DNA from 3 places in the Virgibacillus sp. GM2-2 genome. Region 1 is predicted to be linked to each of the others. Evidence: riboswitches for the same ligand, from Rfam matches in the RefSeq annotation. Region 1 holds a riboswitch; each other region holds the start of a gene.

What was found. A riboswitch is a leader RNA that binds a small molecule or an ion and turns the genes downstream of it on or off. The one in region 1 is predicted to bind cyclic di-GMP.
Region 2: it holds a riboswitch for cyclic di-GMP, as region 1 does, so the genes downstream of both, ACY9Z2_RS07590 (anti-repressor SinI family protein) here and ACY9Z2_RS11300 (competence type IV pilus major pilin ComGC) in region 1, are expected to answer to the same signal.
Region 3: it holds a riboswitch for cyclic di-GMP, as region 1 does, so the genes downstream of both, ACY9Z2_RS00445 (chemotaxis protein CheX) here and ACY9Z2_RS11300 (competence type IV pilus major pilin ComGC) in region 1, are expected to answer to the same signal.

The regions. Positions count from the first base shown of each region.
Region 1 covers NZ_JBUZWC010000008.1:67,509-75,859, forward strand. Annotated here, with positions in the region: gene ACY9Z2_RS11265 (metal-dependent hydrolase) at 1-84, shown strand, start outside; gene ACY9Z2_RS11270 (PulJ/GspJ family protein) at 122-901, opposite strand; gene ACY9Z2_RS11275 (type II secretion system protein) at 964-1,404, shown strand; gene ACY9Z2_RS11280 (hypothetical protein) at 1,397-1,795, shown strand; gene ACY9Z2_RS11285 (GspE/PulE family protein) at 1,809-3,434, shown strand; gene ACY9Z2_RS11290 (type IV pilus twitching motility protein PilT) at 3,445-4,485, shown strand; gene ACY9Z2_RS11295 (type II secretion system F family protein) at 4,489-5,688, shown strand; cyclic di-GMP riboswitch class II at 5,734-5,817, shown strand; gene ACY9Z2_RS11300 (competence type IV pilus major pilin ComGC) at 5,855-6,232, shown strand; gene ACY9Z2_RS11305 (prepilin peptidase) at 6,313-7,068, shown strand; gene pilM (type IV pilus biogenesis protein PilM) at 7,084-8,004, shown strand; gene ACY9Z2_RS11315 (hypothetical protein) at 8,017-8,351, shown strand, end outside.
Region 2 covers NZ_JBUZWC010000004.1:226,006-234,356, forward strand. Annotated here, with positions in the region: gene nagB (glucosamine-6-phosphate deaminase) at 1-503, opposite strand, end outside; gene nagA (N-acetylglucosamine-6-phosphate deacetylase) at 503-1,687, opposite strand; gene ACY9Z2_RS07575 (GntR family transcriptional regulator) at 1,821-2,549, shown strand; gene ACY9Z2_RS07580 (VanZ family protein) at 2,586-3,101, opposite strand; gene ACY9Z2_RS07585 (helix-turn-helix domain-containing protein) at 3,183-3,512, opposite strand; gene ACY9Z2_RS07590 (anti-repressor SinI family protein) at 3,581-3,721, opposite strand; cyclic di-GMP riboswitch class I at 3,743-3,827, opposite strand; gene ACY9Z2_RS07595 (LPxTATN C-terminal sorting signal domain) at 3,952-4,557, opposite strand; gene tapA (amyloid fiber anchoring/assembly protein TapA) at 4,547-5,488, opposite strand; gene ACY9Z2_RS07605 (class D sortase, LPxTATN-specific) at 5,796-6,413, shown strand; gene ACY9Z2_RS07610 (LCP family glycopolymer transferase) at 6,733-7,677, shown strand; gene ACY9Z2_RS07615 (penicillin-binding transpeptidase domain-containing protein) at 7,741-8,351, shown strand, end outside.
Region 3 covers NZ_JBUZWC010000001.1:96,052-104,402, reverse strand. Annotated here, with positions in the region: gene ACY9Z2_RS00450 (methyl-accepting chemotaxis protein) at 74-1,864, shown strand; cyclic di-GMP riboswitch class I at 2,451-2,548, shown strand; gene ACY9Z2_RS00445 (chemotaxis protein CheX) at 2,662-3,123, shown strand; gene ACY9Z2_RS00440 (methyl-accepting chemotaxis protein) at 3,170-4,864, shown strand; gene iadA (beta-aspartyl-peptidase) at 5,114-6,262, shown strand; gene ACY9Z2_RS00430 (ROK family protein) at 6,290-7,207, shown strand; gene ACY9Z2_RS00425 (serine hydrolase) at 7,307-8,351, opposite strand, start outside.

The DNA.
Region 1 (8,351 bases):
GAACAAAATCCGGAAGAATTTGTTTCGAAAGTAAAGACAGGAAAAGGTAAGGTAATGCAGGTTGGAGAAATTTTAGACGTATAAAAATAAGTGTGTGAGGAAAAATTCTCACACACTTATTTTATTTCAATACATAAATATCATAACCAGAAGGTTCAAAACAACTTTTTGCGTTTTCCCGAATAGAATATTCTTTTACTGCATTCTTAGTCTTAATTTCTTTTTTAATACATAGTGCCCCCTTGGAACCTTTAAAATCCAGTGTCCCAAATATATAAAAGTTTCCTTCAACCGTAACTTTAACCTTATTTTTAATGGTCAAGTCATCTAGAAATGCAGCACTTCCTTTGACAAGATATTCATTTTGGCATTCTTCATTTTTTTTGTTTTTTAGTAAGGTATCATTAAACTTCGTATTTCCATTAAAAACACAATTCTCATTCATATCCCCTAAGGCGAAGTTCTCAGGATTCTCTTCTAAATTTAGAACGTAATCTTCTTTCGTAGATAAGGTCGTTTCAATAAAAAAACTCTCTTCTTCTGTCTTTGTGGTTAACTGAATGGAGAGTATCTCATTTGAGTTTACCCCGCTTACACATCCATCAATAATTGATAATTTGCGCTCACCATTTATAAACATGGTTTCTACTTTGTTTATTAATTTATTGCTTTCCTTAAAACAAATAGCTGACTCCCCATCATAATATTGACTCCGTATCTCAGCCATCAACACATTCGTTTCTTGCTGCAACGAAATAGAATCACTTGTTTTTTCTTCACTTTCCGCTAATTGAACGATTAAAGTTGACGATAAAACTAGTAAGATAGCAAAAAGACTGATTGCTGCTAGTAATTCTATTAACGTAATCCCATTTTCATTTTTTAATTGTCTGAATTTCATCTTTCACACATCCAATTACATGATATAATAGGTGAAAAGTCACGGTGTAGGAGAGAGTTTTCTTGATTAATAATTATTCCAAGTCAACTAGTAACGGTTTTACTCTTATTGAAATTATAGCATCAATTGCGATTTTGGGAATGGTTATTGTCGTTTTTCTTCCAATATTCCCGCAAATTTTGGCATGGAATAATAACTCTGAACAAGAACTGACAGCAGGAAATTTATTAGAACAGGCTGTTTATGATGTTAAACAAGAAGAATCAATTGTTTCTAATTTAATCGGAAAATCTATTCCGGAATGTGAGGATGGAAGGTATACAGTATCTGGTGAACTTCCGACGTACTCACTGAACGGAATAGTATATTCGACTTCCGTATTTGTTTGCCAGTCAACTAAAGAAAAAGAACTTAATTTATATCGAGCAAACATCAACGTTACATCAGCGGAAGGAAACACAAATGAAACGTATACATACCTACAAGGTGATTCCAATGAATAGCTTCAAAAACGAACGTGGAGCTGCTCTTGTCCTTACGTTGATGATTATTACATTACTTCTTTTATTTGTTATGACTCTATTTTTTCAGCTAACAAATACTGCTAAGCAGGTACAAACTGTCGAGCATACGATTGATGCACGGCTTATTGCCGAAATGGGAATCGAGTATTATCGAAGCCAAGTGGATAATTTCACAAATGAAGAACCAATCGAGGAATTTTTAAAAGATTTTGACTTGAATGTTACGCTTGATGAAAATCATTCATTCAAGCTACAGAAAAAAACTATAACAGAAGATGACGAAACAATAATTATAAAAATAGAAAGTACTGGAATAGCGTTTGACGAAATTAAGACAATCAATGATACATTAACGATAAATTTACCATAAATGGGGTTTCACGATGATTACACGTAAACGACTAGGCGATTTATTACAAGAGGCAAACCTTGTAACGAATGAACAGATTAATGAAACGCTCCAGAATAAAGGGAACAACCAAAAGCTTGGAGATGCATTGTTAGAACGCGGGTATATTACAGAGCGTCAATTAATTGAGGTCCTGGAATTCCAGCTTGGAATACCACATGTTTCTTTGTATAACTATCCAATTGATGAAAATGTATTAGGGTATGTAACAAAGGAAGTTGCACAAAAAAGTAATATTATGCCTTTGAAAATCCAAGATAATGAGTTAATCATTGCAATGAAAGATCCAATGGATTATTACGTAATCGATGATTTAGAAATGGCTACAGGACACAGTATTTCACCGGTAATTGCAGCTAAGGACGATATTCTTTATGCGATTAACAAGTATTATTTCAAAGGGGAACTAGACGATAATACAAAACAAACAACAGATAAGGCAGAAGCCCCTGTAATACGAATATTGGATCAACTTTTAAACACCGGTGTACAGCTTAAAGCAAGTGATATTCATATTGACCCACAGGAGACAAATATTCTTATTCGTTATCGAATCGATGGTAGATTGCAGACAGAAAAAGTACTACAAAAGCATTTACAAAACTCGTTGATTGCTCGGATAAAAATATTGGCCGATTTGAATATCACCGAAACAAGGCTACCACAGGATGGGAGAATTAAAACAACTGTAGGAGTAACTCCAGTTGATTTGCGTATTTCTTGTTTGCCTACGGTTTATGGTGAAAAAGTAGTAATTCGTATATTAGATTTAAAAAATGCATTAATGCAATTAAGTGAATTAAATTTTTCAGAAGAAAATTACAGACGCTACTTAAACTTAATTGAACAGCCATCAGGGCTTATTCTGTTAACTGGCCCAACTGGATCAGGTAAATCATCTACATTATATGCATCGATTAATCACTTAAATAAGGAAAATGTAAATATCTTAACTATTGAAGATCCGGTTGAATTCCAACTAGAAGGAATTAACCAGGTTCAAGTTAATAGTAAAATAGGATTGGATTTTGCTACTGGACTACGATCCATTCTACGACAGGATCCGAACATCATCATGATTGGTGAGATACGAGATCAAGAAACGGCTGAAATAGCAATTCGCGCGTCAATGACTGGACATTTGGTGTTTAGTACATTACATACTAACAGTGCAGTTGATACGGTACCTAGATTAATAGATATGGGAATTGAGCCATATCTGGTAGTCAACTCGTTAAATGGAATAGTTGCTCAACGACTAGTTAGAAAAATATGTCGTGACTGCAGAACGGAACGTCAACCGACCGAAATGGAACAAGATTTATTCCGTAAAAATGGGATGACGGTGGAAAAATTACATTATGGTAGAGGTTGTAATAGCTGTCATCAACAAGGTTATCGTGGAAGGATAGCGGTTCAAGAAGTAGTCGTGATTAATGAGACAATTAAAAATATGCTATTGAATAATCAGTCGCTGTCACAGGTTCGAGCATATTTAAAGGAACAAAACAATGCTGTATTGTTACAAGATGGACTAGCCAAAATTAAAAAAGGGTTAACCACTATGGAAGAGATCCTGCAGGTATCTATTAACATCTAGGGGGGATTATATGCGTCAACACTTTGATCATTGGTTAACGGTAGCATACAATAAAAAGGCTTCGGATGTTCATCTTACGATCGGAAAACCACCAATTTTCCGGATTAATGGAAATTTAGAAATACAGGAATTTGACGTATTAAGACCCGAGGATACGTATCAAATTGTAAAAGAAGTTATATCTGAAAAACATTGGAAACAGCTAGACGAAAATCGAGATTTGGATTTTACATATGGAATTAATGGTGTTTCCCGTTTTCGTATCAATACTTTTTACCAGCGTGGACAGCTTTCATTAGCGATTCGGTTAGTTCCGAGAACAGTTCCATCAATTGAGGAATTATATTTACCACAGGTTGTAAAACAGTTAGTTGAACATCCACAAGGTTTGATTCTAGTAACCGGCCCAACTGGAAGTGGAAAAAGCACAACCCTTGCTGCAATGATTGATTATATGAATCGAACCATGCGAAAACACATTATTACACTGGAAGATCCAATTGAATACATGCATAATCATGACAAATGTGTCATTGACCAAAGGGAGTTAGGATTTGATACCAATAGTTTTGCGAATGGACTGCGCTCAAGCTTACGTCAAGATCCAGATGTCATTTTAGTCGGGGAAATGCGTGATTTAGAAACAATCTCGACAGCAATTACAGCTGCAGAAACTGGCCACTTAGTGCTCGGAACACTTCATACGACGGATGCTGTTTCAACTATTGAACGAATTATTGATGTCTTTCCATCAAACCAACAAGCTCAGATTCAGATACAGTTATCGTCTATCTTAAGAGCAGTTATTTCGCAGCGGTTGTTGATTACGAAGGATCAGACAGACCGCGTTGTAGCGACAGAAGTGTTAGTAAACAATTCTGCAGTAAAAAACTTGATTCGAAATGAGAAGTTACATCAGGTTCAGAATGTATTGCAAACGTCAAAAGAATATGGAATGCATACACTTGAAATGGATCTTAGGCGGTTATTACAAGAAGACCGAGTTTCGTATGATACAATTGCTCCTTTTATACAAGAAAGGAATTTGTAAAAGATGAACTTTCAATATTCTGGTAAAAGAATATCAGGGCAGAAAATTAGCGGTAAAGTGGAGGCAGACACAAGAGAAGAAGCGATTAAATCGCTTGAACGCGAAGGGTATATTATTTTTGATATTTCTGAAACAAAACCATGGAATAAAGACATTATATTAAATAAAAAAGTAAAAAATAAGGATTTTGTAGTATTTTTACGACAATATTCAACGCTAATCCGTGCAGGGATTTCTATTTCAGATGCTACAAAAACGATGGTAAAACAAACCGATAATTATGCCTTACGTCAAGCGTTATCCGATATAGACAAGCAGTTAGAGAATGGTCAATCCCTTTCAGTGGCAGCTGAGCGACACCCAAAAGTCTTTCCTTCTCTATTAGTGAATATGATTCATGCAGGTGAGGTTAGTGGTAAGCTAGACGAAATTTTAAACGAAATGGCAGATTACTATGAAAAAGAATATCGGAATAAACAAAAGGTAGTTTCTGCATTGCTTTACCCAAGTGTAGTTGGAATCATTACTATATTCTTAAGTGCATTTTTACTCATTTTTATCGTTCCAAGGTTTGTTAGTATGTTCCAGTCTTTTGGGGAAGATATTCCACCTTACACACAATTTATCATTACATTAAGTCAACTAGTTGGAACTTATTGGTGGATCCTTTTTCTCCTTATTGCCATGGGAGCCTTATTGTATAAATATTTTATGCAGTTTGACAGTTTCATCTATCGGATGGATGTAATTAAAATGAGGTTTCCGTTTGTAGGTGTATTAGTCCATAAAGGTGTATTGGTTCGAATGTTGCAGACACTTAGCACCTTATTTAATAGCTCTGTCCCAATTATTCGATCTGTCGAAATAACCGAACGAGTAGTAGCAAATCGCGTTATACAGTCCGCGTTAGCGAAATCAAGGCAGTCATTAGAAGTTGGTGAATCATTAACGAATCCAATGAAGAATCACTGGGCTTTTCCAGCATTGGTCGTACAGATGATTCAAATCGGTGAAAAGACAGGGACATTAGACCATATGTTAATGAAAGCCGCTGAGTTCTACGAGGAAGAAGTAGAACAACTGTCTAATAGAATTAAAGTTTTAATAGAGCCATTAATGATAATTGTATTAACAGTAATGGTCGGAAGTATTATCATGGCAGTAGTCATACCAATGTTTTCACTTTTTGAAAATTTTCAGTAAAACTGGTAGATATTTGTCAGATTGTAAACTATAATAGACTATAAGACGAAAGTAGGAGACAATGATAGATTATCGATAGAATGGGCACTGAGATAATCTGGAGTCAGTAGTGCAACCGACCAACTGGGTCTATGGAATAATCGATCTATAAAAAGGTGGGGTCAACATGGTCGAACGATTAAAGAAAATGTTAAAGAGAGAGAAAGGTTTTACATTAGTTGAACTTTTAGCGGTTATTGCGATTTTGGCAATTGTTGTGGCAATTGCGGTTCCGACGATAGGTGGAATTATCGATGATGCAGAGACAAAAGCTGATACTGCTAGTCAAGAGCTAATTGAAAATGCCGCTAGATTAGCAAATGTAGCAGCTGGTGATAAAGGTAAAGATGAATATTCTATTAAAGACCTTGTAGATGATGGATATTTAGAAAATGTACCAGAAGGTTTTTCAGAAAGTGACACTGTAGCCAAAGTAGGAAATGAATGGGTATTCGGTGGTACGGATACTTCTAACCCAGAAGAACCTGAAGAGGAAGAAGAATAAATTTCAATTATATTTTCAACGCCTTGCATCATTTGTTGCAAGGCGTTTTCTTCCATTATACATAGTTAAGGGGAAACACAATGGAAATTGCACTATCAATCATATTTTTTATCCTTGGATTAATCTTTGGATCTTTTTTTAATGTAGTTGGGTTACGGTTACCATTAAAACAACCTTTTGCCAATGAACGTTCATGCTGTCCAAGGTGTAAGAATTCGCTTGCATGGTACGAACTGATTCCTGTATTGTCATATGTCTTACAGGGAGGAAAATGTCGGCATTGTAAATCACCAATTTCCATTATTTATCCTATCGGTGAGTTGGCTACTGGTTTATTATTTACTCTATCCTATCTTAGAATTGGAACTGAGCTCGAATTAGTCACCGCATTCATGCTCATTTCCATGCTAATGATTATCTTTGTAGCCGATATAAAATATATGTTAATACCGAACAAGATACTTCTTTTCTTTTTACCGATATTTATCGTTTTGCGCATAGTACAACCGCTTGATCCATGGTTTACTTCGCTAACAGGAGCAGTTGCAGGACTTGGAATTACTGCATTAATCATCATCATAAGTAAAGGTGGTATGGGCGCAGGAGACATGAAGTTGTTCGGTGTTCTAGGGATCGTGTTAGGTTTAAAAGGAATTTTATTGGTATTTTTCCTTTCAACAATCATCGGGGCTATCGTAGGTACTGTGTTGCTATTATGTATGGTGGTCGATCGGAAACAGCCAATACCTTTTGGACCATACATTGTGGTTGCGAGCATCATTTCCTACTTTTATGGCCCTGCTATTATTGATTGGTATACAAAATTTTTACTGTAAGTAGGTGTAGAGCAGATGGCAATCGGAGTAAATGGTAGAGTAAACATTGTAATCACTAATCGTGTTTTGCGTTACTCGTACCATAAAAACGCATCATTAGATGGTCTTGTTGAACAAGGCGAAGTAGAATTACCACTAGGTACAGTAAAAGACGGAAAAATTATGAATAGAGCAGCTTTACTTGAAATCATTAATCAACTTGTACATAAACAAAAATGGAAGCGAAAAAAACTTTTTTTTTGTGTTCCAGATGATACAGTTGTCATTCGTGAGTTGAATGTGCCTGTAGCACTTTCAGGAGAAGAGGTAAAAGGGTATATAAAAACGCAAATAGGAAATAGCTTTCACCTTCCGTTTGGTAATCCAGCAATCGATATAGAAATACTAGACACCAATAAAGAAGAACAAACCGTTTTATTATTTGCTTATCCAAAAGAGAAACTTAACGAATTTGTTTCCGTTTTTCATGATGCGGGGTTAAAGGTTGAGGCGGCTGATCTTACGTCGTTATCCATTTACCGTTATTATTATCTTCATGAAAAAAATAAAAATGATGATGTGTTACTGATTCATTGGAATGTTGATTCGTTGATTTTGACAGCTTTTAATAAACATAAAGCCATATTTACACGATATAGAAGTTTGGAAACTACCAAAGAAAAGATTGATGAACAGCTTGCTATCGAGCTAATTAACGAGCAAATCATTGAGATTAATCGAATAATCGATTTTTACCAGTTCAACATAACGAATGGAGCTTCAAGTATCACTAAGTTATTGATATCTGGTGATTTTCCTTTTTTAGATCTGGTCAAAAATGAAATGGAATCTCGTGTATCGATCCCTGTTGTTTTAATTGATGAGTTAAATGAAAACCAAGAAACGGATATCCGATTTATTGATGTACTTGGCCTTGCTCTAAAACAAGAGGCGTAAAGGGGAATAGTAATGAATACAGAAATCAATCTGCTAGAGAAACAACCGAATAAATACGCCCCCTTTATAAAGCTTGGGACAGCTTTTTTCATCTTACTGTTAATTGTTGTAGGCATCATTTTGTTTCAACAACATCATTACGATACTAAGATTGAACAACAATCATCCAAGTTGGAACAATTGGAAAATACACTTAAGGAAAATCAGGAAAAGCTAGTTGATGAGCAGCTGAAGAAACAATTGATTTCGGACGTTAACATAATTAAATCAATGACTGTCCCTAATGTAAAACTCTATCGTAATATACAGGAGTTACTCCCTAATGTAGAACAGTTTGTCTCGTATGA
Region 2 (8,351 bases), on a different contig from region 1:
AATCTAGCATTTGCCCTACGTGTTGATTCAGCTAGTTTTACGATATGCGTTCTACTGCTAAAGGATGTGCCTGGCTCATTAAATCCAATATGTCCATTTGTACCAAGCCCTAAAATTTGTACATCAATATGACCATTTTCACGGATAAGCGTTTCATAATCGGTACACTCTTTTTTTATATTACTTGTATTCCCATTCGGAACATGTACATTTTTACTTTCAATATCAATATGTTGAAAAAAATGCTCGTGCATATAAAAATGATAGCTATTTGGATCTGTTTTTGGTAATCCGATATATTCGTCGAGATTAAATGTTGTTGTTTGTTTAAATGATAGATTTCCAAGATTATATGCATGGATCAATTTTTTATATAGTCCTTCAGGGGTCGAGCCAGTTGCTAAGCCTAGTACAGGATTTTTCAACTGATTCATTTTTGTTATTAGGATATTACAAGCCATTTCACTCATTTTCACGTAATCGTTGACCCTGATTATTTTCACTAGGCTGAAACCTCCTTGTACGCAATAGTTCCACGGCAAATGGTATAAGAAATGTTTAATGAATCGTCTATTAATAACAGATCGGCGTCCTTTCCAACTGCAATACTTCCTTTTCTATCGAAAATTCCAATCTGTTTTGCTGGATTAATAGAAGCCATCGTAATCACATCCGTTAGCGTTACTCCTGTCAGTTGAAGCATGTTTTTGACACCATCGACCATTTTTAAGATGCTTCCAGCTAATGTTCCATTGTTTAATAATGCCCGGTCCTCTGACACAGTAACTTCTTGCCCACCTAGCTCGTAGTTACCAGCTTGTAAGCACTTTGCACGCATTGCATCCGTTATAAGAATCAATCGTTCACTGCCTACATTATCATAAATAAGTTGAAGCATCTCCATTGAAACATGGATTCCATCTGCAATTAATTCAGCACGTAATTCCTTTAATTGGAATACCGACCCTACAACCCCAATGTCACGATGATGGATTCCGGACATGGCATTGCATAAATGTGTAACTTGATCTACACCATACTCAATTGCCTGTTTCATCGTAGCAAAATTGCAATCGGTGTGACCGGCTGAAACATTTACTTCTGCCTGTTTTGCTGCTTTTATAAAAGCACCATCTAAATCGTGCTCAGGCGCCATTGTAATGGTCTTAATTTTATTGTTTGATAACTTTTGCCATTCCTGAAAAAGATTACAATTTGGTCGTAAAATATGGTGAACTGGTTGTGCACCTGCTTTACTTTCTTCGATAAACGGTCCTTCTAAATGGATTCCTACCACTTCAGCAAAACCCGGTTTATTTGTATAGTTAGAGACATTCTCAAGTACAGCCTCAATTGATTCTTTTGGTTGGGTAATCGTTGTGGCTAAAAAGCTAGTCGTCCCCTCTTTAGGTAAAACTTCAGCAATCGTATCGAGAGCAACCTCTGTCGCATCCATCACATCAGCACCGTTAGCTCCGTGAATATGTCCATCGATAAAGCCTGGAAGCAAGTTTTTTCCCTTTCCATCAATGACTACTGCATTTTGTGGGAAAACTTCTGGAGTTTCATCCTTTTGATAGATTGCACGGATTTTTGAATTTTTCACTACCAAACAACCTTGTTCAATTATCGTTGTTTCCATGTATAGGGTCGCATTATGAATGATTAATAGTTCAGCTTTATTCATCACCAGTCAATCCTTTCTATTCTGTTACGTTAGCACACAAACATATAGTTGTCTATACATTAAGGTATGTGTATACAACCCTAAGCATGTTTGTTAAAATCAATATAATTTACAGGTTCGGAAGGAGATACACATGATTAACAAAAATTCGCCTTTACCAATCTATTATCAACTTGAAGAGAAAATACGATTACTTATTCAAACAGAAGAATTAAAGCCGGGTGAGTTGTTACCATCAGAACGGGAGTATGCAGAACGGTATAATATTAGTCGTATGACGGTTAGACAAGCTATTACCAACCTTGCTTCTGAAGGATTGCTTTATCGTCAAAAAGGGCGTGGCACATTTGTTTCTGAAAAAAAGTTCGAACAGGATTTGCAAGGGTTAACAGGCTTTAGCGAGGATATGCGAGAAAGAGGATTAACACCGTCCAATCAATTAATTAGTTTTCAACTACTAGAAGCAAGTGAACGAATTGCTAATATCTTACAATTGAAAATTGGTGAAAAAGTTTACGAGATTAAACGTATCAGATATGCCAACGAATCCCCTGTCGCAGTGGAAACCATATATACACCGCAACAAATCGTTGGGGGATTGACAGCAAAAAATATTGAAGAATCGTTCTATGATTATATCGAATCAAAACTAAATCTCTCAATTGGTTATGGTGATCAACTAATCGAGTCAGCATTAGCAAATGCATTTGAAATAGAACACCTTCATGTAAATGAAGGCGATCCTATTTTGTTAATGCAACGTACAAGTTATCTTGATGATGAAAATGGCACTCCGCTAGAATATGTAAAATCTGCTTACCGAGCAGATAAATATAAATTCAAGCTGCAGATGCGTAGATGATGCAAGGCTTATCCACCGATATGTGTCGGTGGATAATTATGAAATTGGACGATATCTTGTCCAACCTTTATTCTTATGTCGATACGTAACCCATCCGAAGATAAGAAGCCATGCAAGGAATGCACCAAACATATCAAGTCCAACATCACCAATGTAAGGAGTCCGATTTTGCGTAAAACCTTGATGGATTTCATCTGATATCGCATAAAAACTTGTTAAGATATACGAAGCGCCTAGACTTGCTTTAAATGAAATTCGTAGCGTTTTTTTACAGGCAACATAAAATAAGCACATGAGAATAAAATAGACCGTGACATGCGCACCTTTTCTCACAAAAAACTCTACGAATCCCTCAATGCCTAAAGCCGCGACACTTACTTCGGATTGATGATAGGTAAATACAATGTTGTCAACAAAAGGAGTCAGAAACGAAAAATTAAGATATTCCGATAAAAATGGTTTGATATCCTGTTCTTGATATGGTGTCGCAGAAGAATAAAAAATGACACCCATCCATGCAATTGGAAGTAACCAGTATGTATACTTTTTCATGAAAAATTCCCTCACCTTACTAATTTTGTGCATGAAAAAACCGTATGCCAATTCAGCTCTACGGTCAAGACAAAAATTCAGTTATTCTTGTTTTTTTCTCCATTTATTGAATTCAAGATATTCTTTAAACTGTTCCTTTGATACCCCTGATTCCATTGCTTCTTGCACAATTTTTAACCACTCGTCATCCAATTGTTCATCTATATTAGTAGTTTGATCATCACGTAGTATATCGTTAACAGTGACACCTAATACAGCACCGACTTTTTCAATAAACTGGATCGATGGGTTCGACTGGAGATTCCGTTCTATTGAGCTTAGATATGACTTAGCCACTCCAGCTTTTTCCGCAAGTTCAGATATAGACATATTTTTATCTTGGCGCAGTTGTTTTATTTTTTCACCGATCAAGAGACACACACCTACCTTTAGTGAAAGTATATCACAAAAAAGTGTGTGGTTCTATATAAAGCACAACTTTAATGATTAATAGTTTCATCTTTTTTTGACTCGCTTAAAAACGACCTAACCTCCTCTGTTGTTATTCCAATCTTTTTTGCCTCCTGTAACAACTTAACCCATTCGCTATCAAGACCTGTCTGCTTCACTATTTTTATCATTGTTAGCCCCCATTTAGTGTTCCAGGTAACCCAGCCGCCGTAGCATTAACGCCGTAGACCTGTGATTTTGCGCCCTTACTTTTCAATAAGTTTGCCCTTTTCTGAGGAAACAATTTTTACTACTACTATTGTACTATATGCTTCCCAATTATAGGGTGTCTTGTTTTGTCATATTGCTACTAGTTTTGTAAAGAATAATTAGAATTTATGAAAAATATGTCCTTTGAGCGCTATTCCAACCGTTTCCTTCGATAACTCAATAGCGTGATACCACTTATTGTAATTAGCACAATTCCAATTAATAGATACGTAAACATTGAACTTGCTGTATCCGGCAAAGTGTTACCAAACCCTCCACTTGCAGCAGTTGCAGCGCCTGTTGTGTAAAGACGTAATTGAAATTCAGCCTTCAATGCCTGATATTCATTACCTAAACTTTCAGGAATATCTACTCTAAAATCTAGTTCATCCACTTCGCTTGCTTCGATTGTCCGCATTTCCAGTTCTGTGAATTCACGTAGTTTTCCTTCGTATAACACCTGATCGTCTAATTCAACTTTCAACAACAGTTGATTATAAAATTTTTCAGAACCGCTTAAGAACGCACTGCTCATACCATATTCAGCACTTGTTTCTCCATTATTAGTGACCGAATATGTCTTCGTTACCCAGTCTCCAGGTTTCAAGTTTTCCACATTAAAAAGTATATCGTTTGGCATTCCGTCGATAGCTACCTCTCCACTTGTAGCAGATACCGATGCAATTGGTATAAAAAATATCGTCGTAACCAAAATGAAAGAGAATATAAGTGTATACCAACGACGTTTATGATTCATCTGTATCACCCTCATTTACTTCAGAGTCAGGGACTTCCTCTTTAACTGCTTTTGTTTCTATCTTTTTCTGCTCTTCTTTTGGTTTCGATTCGTTTGGTTGTTTTGTTTCTGGTGGTACTTGTTCAGTCTCTTTTGGTTCCTGATTTGTTTCTGAAGTTTCTTCTGTTTGTTCAGGTTGTGGCTCTTCTTCTAAAGGTGGTTCAGTTAAAGTTTCCTGTTCTTCTTTGGTTCCTTCATTATTTTTTGAGGAATTCTCTTTGCTCTTTTTCTCGTTCTCATTTCCAGATTTTTCGGTACTATTATCTTTCACAGTTTCAGAGGTATTCTCCTGATTCGTACAATCTCCCTTCTTCACTACTTCAATTGTTTCACTCCAAGGATTTACGTCTTTATTTTCATTATTACCATTATCTGGCCCTGGATGCCCTGGACGTTGATATGCTTTAAATTTATAATTCCCAAGCTTTGATGTTTCATAAGAAAGTATGGTAGAATCCCCACTATCTAGAGCCTCAATAACTCCCTGACCTTCAGGAAGATCTAATTTTATTCCTCCCTTTTCCTCCTTAGGATTTCCATCCTCGGAATACCAAACTTCATACGTACTAGGACCTTCCATATCCCTATCACCAACATTTTTTAACTCAACTTTGATTTCTTGAGTTGGTCCACATGTTTCAACCTGTCTGTCTTTACTTTCTGCAAATTCCAAAGAACTCTTATCCCATGTATCTTCTGGTGGTTGTTCATCATCCCATTCACCAACAGTAATTTTTCCTTGAACCATCACAACATCATTAAAATAAGCCCGTGTATCTGACGTAAAAAAGACTGCTGAAAGAATGATCATATACCAAATGAACGCTACTTTTACAGCATTAATAATCAAATAGTACTTTGATCGAAATTTTCTAACCCGCTTACTGCGCACAAAAGTTCACCTCTTTACAAATCAAATTTTCCTTGCAATGTATTCATATATTGTAAATAAGAACATACTTAATATTGAAGGTAAGCATATGTTCGTTTTAAGGTTCAGTGTGTTTGTTATTAAGAACGTTAATTTGATTATAATTCAATATGCCAAGTTCCAAAACCTTTGTATTTACTTAAATAAACGTTATAACGAACAATTTACTTCTGTTTTTACGCATTTACTTCATTTTACTTAGCTTTTTATATTTTTTATAACGAACAATGCGATGTATAATAAGTGCATCACATTTCGAGGTGAGATAATGAAAAAAGTAGCAATTACTCTTCTATTGATTGGCATAGTTTTCTTAAGTATCGGTTCCTACCAATGGTTTCATACAGAATCTGCACAAAAGGATAGTCTTGCTGAAGCCCATGCTTTGTTAGCAAACAACAAGCAACTACCAACTGCGGAAGAAACGGTGGACGATCAAGATAAAAAGAAACCAATACAAAAAAAGGTCTTTACTCCTCAAACTGGTGATACTGTCGGAATCCTTTACATAGAAAGACTGGATGCGGAGTTACCAATTGTAGAAGGAACGGATGAAGATGAACTTGCAAAGGGTGTCGGCCATTATAAAGGTACAGCATATCCGCTTGAAAATGATCAAATTGTACTATCGGGACATCGAGATACAGTTTTTCGCAATATGGGAGAATTGCAACTCGGAGATACTTTAACTATTCGATTACCATATGGCGAATTTTCTTATGCCATAACAGAAACGGAAATTGTTGATGCGGATGATCGAACGGTCATTGCTTCTACTGCACCAAAAGAAGTTTTAACCCTTACAACCTGTTATCCATTTTCATTTATCGGAGATGCACCGGAACGGTATATAATAACTGCTCTTCCGATTGAAACTGTCGAATAAAGTGCAAAATTATGGACGAGATATTTATTGACATTTTTCGTAAAACAAATACAAATTCTAGTATAATATTACTAAAATTGATAGACGTAACCAATTCAATTCGTTATAATTTAACCATGTATTGACTATTTTGCAATGATTAGAAAACTTGGCGCTAAGCTCTAATGGCGAAAGCCTTATTTGCATTTATACTGATACCTAAAAGATTCAATCTTTTCCAATCAGTGTAATGAAAGTGTCCACGTTTAGTACTACTAGATTACGCCGTTTATTAACTAAAAAGTCAAGCTTATTAAAGGATTATTAGAGGAGAATTATATTGGTTACTAGAACTGAAAAACGTCAAACAAAGAAAAAACGAAAATGGCCATATTGGGTTGGTGGAATCGTTTTATTACTGATTTTAGCTGGAGGAACGTATTTTTACTATTTATATGACAAAGTGGAAGACACGGTGGCGACCATGCATGATCCACTTTCACGCGATAAAGATCCAGAGCGACAAAAAGAACTTGAATCGATTGTTCAAAACGAAAAATCTATTAACATATTATTGCTTGGAGTCGACCAACGGGAAAATGATGTAGGTCGATCTGATACGATGATACTAATGTCACTAAATCCGGTTACAAATAAAATGATTATGCTAAGTATTCCTCGTGACACGTATGTAAATATTCCAACGGTTGGTATGGATAAAATTAATCATGCATATGCTTTTGGTGGGGTTGATTTATCCGTTAAAACAGTGGAGAACACGTTTGATATTCCTATTCATTTTTATATAAAAGTAAACATGGAAGGATTTAAGCAAGGAATTGATGCAATCGGGGGCGTAACAGTCACAAATGACGATCCCTTTTCACAAGGTGGAGAACACTTTCCAACGGGATCCATTCATTTAAATGGCGAAGAAGCGCTTAAATATATCCGGATGCGAAAGGGAGACCCACGTGGTGACTTTGGTCGAACTGAACGTCAACGTGCTGTCATAAAAGCAGCCATGGATAAAGCAGCAAGTTTCTCTAGTATTACGAAATTTGGCGATATCTTAAATGTTCTTGGAGACAACGTAACAACCAACTTGAATATGGATAAAATCCAAACGTTATTTACCGATTACCGAGAAACAAGAAGTAATATTAAGACACTTAAAATAAGTGGAGAAGGCCAAACTATAAATGGCATTTATTACTACGTTGTTCCGGAAGAAGAATTTAATCGAATCTCTCAAGTAATTAAAGAGCATATGGAAGCAAAGTAACAAACTAAAAGAAGTCATTCTGTCACTAGAATGACTTCTATCTATATATAAGGTGGGGGTAGTATGAAGAAGTTATTATTTCTAGCGATAGTATTATGTATAGCTTTAGTAGCTTGTTCGAATGAGGAAGTTTCACCGAACGATCGGTTTGAGAAATACGTTAGTAACTGGCAAGACAAAGATTTTTCCAAAATGTATGACATGCTTACAAAAAAAGCAAAGTCTACGTATCCTCCAGAAGAAGCAGTAGATCGATTCACTAAAATCTATGAAGATATAGAAGTAACGGATTTAAACATTTCGTATGAAAAGTTAAACGAAAAAGAGGTAGAAAAGGCTCTTGAAAAAGGGGAAGCTACCTATCCATTTATGGTTGAGATGAAAACAATCGCAGGACCAATAAAATTTGAATATAAAGCACAGCTTGTACAACAAGGTGAGGAAGAAAATAAAAATTGGTATGTGAAGTGGAATCCAGGATTTATTTTCCCTGAGCTAAAAGATGGTGGAGACATCGCAATTGAAACAGAACAGCCAAGACGCGGTGAGATACTTGACCGCAACCGAAATCCACTCGCCATTAATGATATTGTATACGAAATTGGGATTATACCTGAGAAGCTAGCTGGTGAATCTACTAAACAAGAAATTGCAAATATTCTAGAGATGGATGT
Region 3 (8,351 bases), on a different contig from region 1:
ATTAAAAAATATTGCAAAAATTTGTTGAAGTTTGTCAACTCTAATCCGATAGTACTAGTAAGGGGGATTAGATATGAAGAAACTACGATTAATTAAGTACAAACTGCCATTATTTATGATGATTTTATTAATCATCCCATTACTACTAGTAGGATATTTTTCGTACCAACAAACAGCAATACTAGAAAAAGCGGTGCTTCAAAAAGAAGATATTGAAGCAATGTCTTCCAAATCGAAAGAAATATTTTCATCTTATGAAAATGGGCTAACGGAAATTACAAAGTCAGCCGAGATGAAACACGATACATACACGTTTGAAGTAGAAGAGACAAAAGAATATGTGAACATGCCAACTGTTAACGATCCTGAGAAAACTACTTTTTATGAATCATACTTGAAAGAAATCTCAAAGGAATACGATGAATACTTACTTAATTTGTATATGGCAACAGACAAGGGTGCCTTTTACTTAAATAACATTCCACCAGAGGAAGTAGATTTAACCAAATATGATCCTAGGACAACGGAATGGTACACAAAAGCAATGGAAGGTAAGGGCGAAGTAATCTGGACACAGCCATATATTGATACTGGTACTGGAAAATCAACGATTACATTAGCGAAAACCATTACAAATGAGGGTGGACAAGTAATTGGTGTAGTTGGAATGGACTTTGAAATGTCAAAGCTTGCGACACTAATACGTAATGATATTTTACAAACTACCTTAATTACCGCGGCGCTCTCTATCCTAATTGGACTTGCAATTGTATTTTTCTTTGTACGAGGTTTTGTCCGAAATATAAGAGAAATCCGCCATGGAATGAAAAAAATAGAAGAAGGCGATCTTACTGGAGAACCAATTGTCATTAAAAGTGGTGATGAGTTAAGTGAACTTGCGCATTCTGTCAATGCGATGAAAGAAAACTTATACGCAATTGTTAATCGGGTTGCGCATGCATCAAAACGTGTTACCGGACAAAGTGTTGAACTTATTCAATCATCCAATGAAGTAAAGGATGGAAGTATGCAAATCGCTTCGACGATGCAAGAGGTATCATCAGGAGCAGAGACGCAGGCGAATAGCGCGACAAATTTAGCCGAACTAATGGAGCAGTTTAATAGTAAAGTAGAACAGGCTTACGCAAATGGTCACGATGCTGCGGCTTCCACAGATAGTGTTCTGGCAATGACTGCAGAAGGTAATGAACTGATGAAAAAATCAGTTACACAAATGCAGGACATTGACCAAATTGTTAGCGCAGCATTAGAAAAGGTTAGAGGTCTAGATTCTCAATCAAAAGAGATTTCTACACTCGTTTCTGTTATTAAAGATGTGGCAGATCAAACAAATCTACTAGCCCTAAACGCTGCAATTGAGGCTGCCCGTGCTGGAGAGCATGGTAAAGGATTTGCGGTAGTGGCGGATGAAGTTCGAAAGCTTGCAGAACAAGTAAGTGATTCTGTCGAGGAAATTACAACGATTGTTAGTAGAATACAATCGGAATCGAATGGCGTTGCGCTGTCGTTGGAAGATGGATATAAAGTGGTTGACGAAGGTTCAAAACAAATCAATGTAACCGGTGAAACGTTTGAAAAAATTAATCAATCCGTAACCGAAGTGGTGGATAAAATACAGACGATCTCCGGTAACCTAAAGGATATCTCAGAAAATAGCGTGCAAATGAGTAAATCTATTGAAGACATTGCCGCTGTGTCTGAGGAAACTGCAGCAGGTGTTGAAGAAGCGGCTGCATCCGCTGAACAATCTAGTAGCTCAATGGAAGAAGTTTCTACTAGCGCAGACGAATTAGCAAAATTAGCAGAACAATTAAATGAGCAGGTTATCCGGTTTAAGCTGTAAGCGAGAGAAAACCCTTGGAATCATTCTTATATGATTCCAAGGGTTTTTTTTATGTGGAGAAGCTGGTTTGGAACTTTCGTTTACTTTTTTTATCTGTGCAGTTGAATTTCAGGTTGATTCACAGGCCGGGTATTCGCTTTGTACATGTGAAACTCAGATTTTCTTTGTTTTGCAACGCTTTCTATTGAAAGGAAAGAGGTAAGCGGACCCGACCCCAGATACCTTATTTGGTCAATAGTTGCCTAAGGGGGTCTGTTCGCGGACACAGGATTCCTTATACGGTTGTAAAGTAGTGTTTTCATCGTGGTTTTATCTAAATAAGGTACTCTGTGTCCGCCTAACCCAATAAACATGCCCAAAAAGTAAAAATAAGGTATCGTGAGTCCGCTACTGAGCAGACTTCGCTCAAGTGAATCTAGGGAGGGTGATTATATCTCGATTTACACTGTCAAAACAATTAATTGGCTAAAATTACCTAACCTCCTAATAAATAAAGCTTAATATTTTGTCTGATCTTGTCGATAAAAGTAGTAGAATTCGTCAAACAAGAAAATATCTAGTATGTCTGAAATCTAAAAAATTATCTACATGATAAAGGCAAACCATTCGAAAGGGTGGGACGCAAAGCTCTAGGGTCTAACGTTTGGGAGTATAAACCTAAATTATGGTCGCCTGGCTACCAATAGTACGATTCTTCATTGTAATTGTTACGTAAAGTCTATTGGCAAATCTATTATTTTTAATAGAGTGGCCAATTTTTTTAATGTACGACATACGGACAAAGGGGTGTAATAACTATGACAATTACAATGGAAGAAAGAAATAGGTCTGTTAAAGAATTATTGAATGGGACGTATGCATCGATTAAAACAGTAGTGCCGATTAATCACGAGATTGCTAAACCGAAATTATTGGATCAACTTTTATACATTCAGTTTGGGGTTTTAATTGGAATTATTGGGGATGTCAAAGGGAAGCTAGTTTTATCAGGCGAAACGACTACTTTCGGTTCAATTGGCCAATCGATGTTTGGTATGCCAATTGGTGAGGAGATGCTTTCTTCTTTTAGTGGTGAGTTAGGTAATATGATAGCAGGTTCATTATCGACAAGCATTGTAAAAGAGGGCATTAATACGGACATTACGTCCCCTACCATTATTGAAGGTAACACCAAATTGTCAGGATTTAAACAAGCAATTCATGTAAATGTGGCGTTTGAACAGACTGGCGACCTTGAAATTTATTTATTGTTGGATTGATTAAAATCATAGCAAAATACTATCTAGAGAATGGAGTACTACATCAATGAAAGATTTATTCAAGTTTAAAAGTATTAGAACAAAAATATTGCTTGGCTTTTCCATTATTATTTTACTAGCAGTTATTCTAGGGGCTTATAATTATATTACATTAAAAAATATACAAAACGACACTGAGGAAATAGTCGATGAGCAGTTACCGCTACTTATATTAGATGAAAAACTCGCGTATAACATGGTCAATCGAACTTCATTACTTCGTGGATTTCTTTTATACGATGACCATGGATATCGAATGTTATTTGAATCTGGGATTGAAGAGAGCATTAAACTAGAAGAGCAGCTTCTTAAATTGAGTGATTCGAAAAAAGTAAGAGAACTTATCGATAAAAAGATAGCGTGGGGAAAGGCTACAGACAAAGTGTTTGCGGCATATGATAGTGGAAACAAAAAAGAAGCAATGAATATACTGTCAACGGAAGTAAAGGCTCTTGAAGACGAAATAATTAAAGGATTTAGGGAGTTAGCTGAAAATAGGGAAGCACAAATTAACGAAGCTGGAAAAGATATTTTGGTAAAAGGGGAAACAAATTCTCTAATTGCTCTAATCGTTTCGGCTCTAGTAATTCTAATTGGTATTGTCATTGCGATTTTAACGTCAAACATGATCACCAAGCCTTTGGTAAACGTAATGAGACGAATGAAGTCAATAGCTAAGGGTGACTTAACAAATAGCGATTTAAAGTCAAATTCAAAGGATGAAATTGGACAACTCGTGGTTGCTACAAATGAAATGACAGGGAATATGCGGGAGTTGCTTACCAAAATCAACAACGTATCCGATTCGGTTACTGGGCAGGGTGAGGAGTTGACACAGTCTGCTAACGAAGTGAAGGAAGGTTCTATGCAAATAGCCACAACCATGCAGGAGTTGGCAACCGGTTCTGAAACACAGGCGAGTAGTGCGAGCGATCTAGCATCCACGATGTTATCATTCACTTCTAAAGTAGAAGAAGCAAATAGTAAAGGTCAACGGATTCAATTGTCATCAGACGAAGTTTTAGGTATGACAACGAAAGGTAGTCAATTGATGGAATCATCAACAAAACAGATGGCGATGATCGATAAAATTGTGCAGGATGCGGTTCAAAAAGTACAAGGATTAGATCAACAATCACAAGAAATCTCGAAGCTTGTATCCGTTATTAAGGATATTGCTGAACAAACAAATTTACTTGCCTTAAATGCAGCAATAGAAGCTGCACGAGCGGGTGAACATGGTAAGGGATTCGCAGTTGTTGCTGATGAAGTTAGAAAGCTTGCAGAACAGGTATCATTATCTGTGACGGATATTACTGGTATAGTTGATACGATACAAAAAGAATCAAGTAACGTGACGGAATCGTTACAGAGCGGTTATGCGGAGGTTGAGATTGGTACGAATCAAATTAAAACTACTGGTCAAACGTTCAACGGTATTAATTCGGCAGTTGTCGAGATGGTAAATAATATTAAAACGATCACAGCTAATTTATCTGACATAGCATCGAATAGTCATAAAATGAGTAGTTCAGTAGAAGAAATTGCCTCTATTTCAGAGGAATCTGCTGCTGGAATAGAACAGACCGCTGCATCATCGCAACAGACAAGCAGTTCAATGGATGAAGTTGCATCAAGTTCTGATCATTTAGCAAAATTAGCCGAAGAACTAAATGGTTTGGTTCGTCAGTTTAAACTTTAGTAGAAATAGTAGAAAAAGATTTGTAAAGCACCCAAGATGTTAGAAATTATCTAACGATCGGGTGCTTTTTTGGAATACAACATAATTGTAAATTGCAACAAATTTCGATAATCTAATTTTACACTGATGGGAAAGTTTTTATGGTTATCAGTATAAGGGCAACTAAGGCTTTCGCCATTAAAGCTTGGCGATAAGCCAAGTTTTCTAAATTATAATTTTTTATAATCGCATAAGGAGGCATGCTCCAAAATGAACACGCTTATTAAAAATGGTGAAATATACAGCCCACATTATATGGGGAAGCTTGATTTATTAATGATTGGCGAAAAAATAATAAAAATAGGCAAACTGGATGAAGAAAAGCTACTTTCTATTGGTTTGGATCTCAATGTTGTTGATGCAGAGGGAAACATAATTACACCTGGTTTTATTGATCCACATGTTCATTTAATTGGCGGAGGTGGTGAAGGAGGATTTTCAACAAGAACTCCTGAACTGCAATTAAGTAACATCGTAAAAGCAGGGATTACAACGGTAGTGGGATGTTTAGGAACAGACGGTACAACCCGTCATATGTCCTCTTTACTGGCTAAAGCAAGGGGATTGGAGGAAGAGGGAATAACCGCTTTTATTTATACTGGAAATTACCATGTTCCGACTCCTACTATTACGTCATCTATTAAAGATGATGTCATACTAATAGATAAAGTGATTGGGGCAGGGGAGATTGCACTCTCCGATTCCAGATCGGCACAACCTTCGATTCATGAAATTGCAAAGTTGGTAGCTGAAGCAAGAGTTGGTGGTTTACTAAGCAATAAAGCAGGAGTTACGCACTTTCATATAGGTCCAGGAAAAGAACGTCTTTCTTTTTTGCATAAGATTCTGGAAGACTATGAAATTCCACCATCCAAAATCTATGCAACACACATTAATAGAAGTAAAGAACTTATGGATGATGCTATTAATTTAGCTAATAAAGGTGCATTTGTTGATATCACCGCTGATGAAGAAACGGTTGATTTAATTACATATTATAAGCAAAACGGCGGGGACATGAATCAGTTGACAATATCTTCTGATGGGAATGGAAGCTTGCCCAAGTTTGACGCTGCGGGAAAACTTGTTGGCTTCGGTGTTGCCAGTCAGCAAACATTGTTTAATCAAGTAACTTCTGCCGTAAAGGATTATCATTTACCGCTTGAAGAGATATTATCACTGGTCACCCGTAATACAGCAAGTGCGTTGTGTTTGGATTCCAAGGGAAAAGTGGAAGAAGGCGCGGATGCTGATGTACTAGTTTTGGCAAAGGATTCGTTAGAGCTTGAACATGTTTTTGCGAAAGGTCGCCACATGGTCAAGGATAAGCATGTGATTGTTAAAGGGACGTTTGAGTAGGGTTTATCTTGAGTGGAGGAAAAATAAATGAACTATGCGGTTGGCGTTGATATAGGGGGAACAAAGATTGCAATTGCAGTTGTAAATCAGAATGGGGAAATTGTAAGTGAATCTACTATTCCAACTGATCTATCTATTTCTCCAGAAGAAATGATAGCAAGTATATGTAAGGAAATAAAGAAAGTGATAAGGGATGGCGAAATTGGTGATGACGCAATAATCGGAATTGGTATTGGGGCACCTGGTCCATTGGATAGCGAGCGTGGAATCGTTCTATCACCACCCAATCTTTCAAATTGGAAAAATGTCCCGATACAGCAATTAGTTGAACAATCATTTTCCGTACCTGTTCGTTTAGAAAATGATGCAGATGTAGCGGCACTTGGAGAAAGATGGATTGGTGCAGCTAACGGATGTGATAATTTTGTTTACATTACAGTTGGCACAGGAATTGGGGCAGGAGTTTTTATTAACGGAAAGCTGTTTAGAGGTGTAAGCGGAAATGCCGGAGAAATCGGTCACACTGTAGTCGATCCTTCTTTTGGAAAATGTACGTGCGGTCAATACGGTTGCTTGGGTTTAATAGCATCTGGTAAAGCAATTGAAAAACGTGGTAAAGAGATTATTGGGAAGGATGTATCTGTAAAACAAGTATTTGCTCTTTATGAAGATGGCCATTCTGAAATAGTAGATATGGTGAACCATGTGTTTCAAGTCCTAGGAATCGCCTGTGTCTCCGTAATCAATACATTTGATCCGAGCAAAATTGTAATTGGTGGAGGTGTATCTATGGTAGGTGACTCCCTCTTTCAGTCACTATCAACCTATGTCGGTACTAACGCATTAAATCTAGCAGGCAGACGAACGGAAATCACTCCAGCTCAATTAGGTGAGAAAGTCGGAGTTGTTGGAGCCGCGGGGTTATTTATGGATATTATATATTAAGATAGGAATGTGATTGCTGTGATTGTTATTGGTATTAAAAAGTGGACAAGGTGCCTCATATGGCACCTTGAATATTGATAAAGTCAGTAATCTAGTTGCCTATCTATTCATAGATTGGTATACAATATCGGCTATATCTGCAGATAAACTACCTGTACTATAATACGAGCCACTCTCTAGTTGACCGTTGTTTTGTTTATTCGTTAGGACAATGATTTGTAGGTTGTATTCGGGATCAACTATTACTTGTGTTCCAGTAAAGCCTGTATGACCAAAAGCTTGGTTTGAGTGAAAATCTCCCATGTACCATGATTTATTCAATTCCCATCCATAACCTTGGCCGTATCGCTGTGGTTGTGTAAATGTATCGATTACTTCTGGATCAAACAATTTAACTTTTCCGTAGCTACCTCCATTTAGCATAGTCTGACCGATAATGGCCAAATCACGTGCAGTTGAAAATAGCCCAGCATGACCTGCGACACCGTTATTCGCATAAAAACTATTCCCGTCGCTGACCTCTCCGATTATTGTGTAATCTCTCCATCCTTTAAACATATCTGGATCCTCTTCCACATAGTATCCGAAATTTGGGTCATCAATCATTTTATATTCAAATGGATTACCCCAAGAAGTGGCAGCAATTCTCTTTTTCAAATCTGCTGGTGGTGTGAACATGGTATCCTTCATTTTCAATGGTTCATAGATGTTTTCCTCTAAATAGTCATCTAATCGCTGATCGGTTACTTTTTCAATTATGAAGCCCAATGTCATAAAGCTGAAATCACTATAACGACGATCTGTCCCGGTTTCGTATTCTAATGGAAGTTTATTGATGTAATCTAAGACCTCAGATGAGTTACTAGCGTACAAGTAGGTTGGTTCCCATGGTGTTAGTCCGGAAGTATGTGTCAACAAATCTGCAATGGTCACTTCTTCTTTACCGTTTTGAGCAAATTCGGGGATATATTTTATTACTTTATCGTTAACTGAAATCTTGCCTTCACTGACTAGCTTCATTATTCCTTGGGTAGTTCCCATAACCTTAGTGACTGAGGCTAAATCAAAGATTGTCTTAGCCTTCATTTTTCGTGGATGATCTAGTAGCTGCCCCATGTCATATTTATACGCGTAACCATATGCG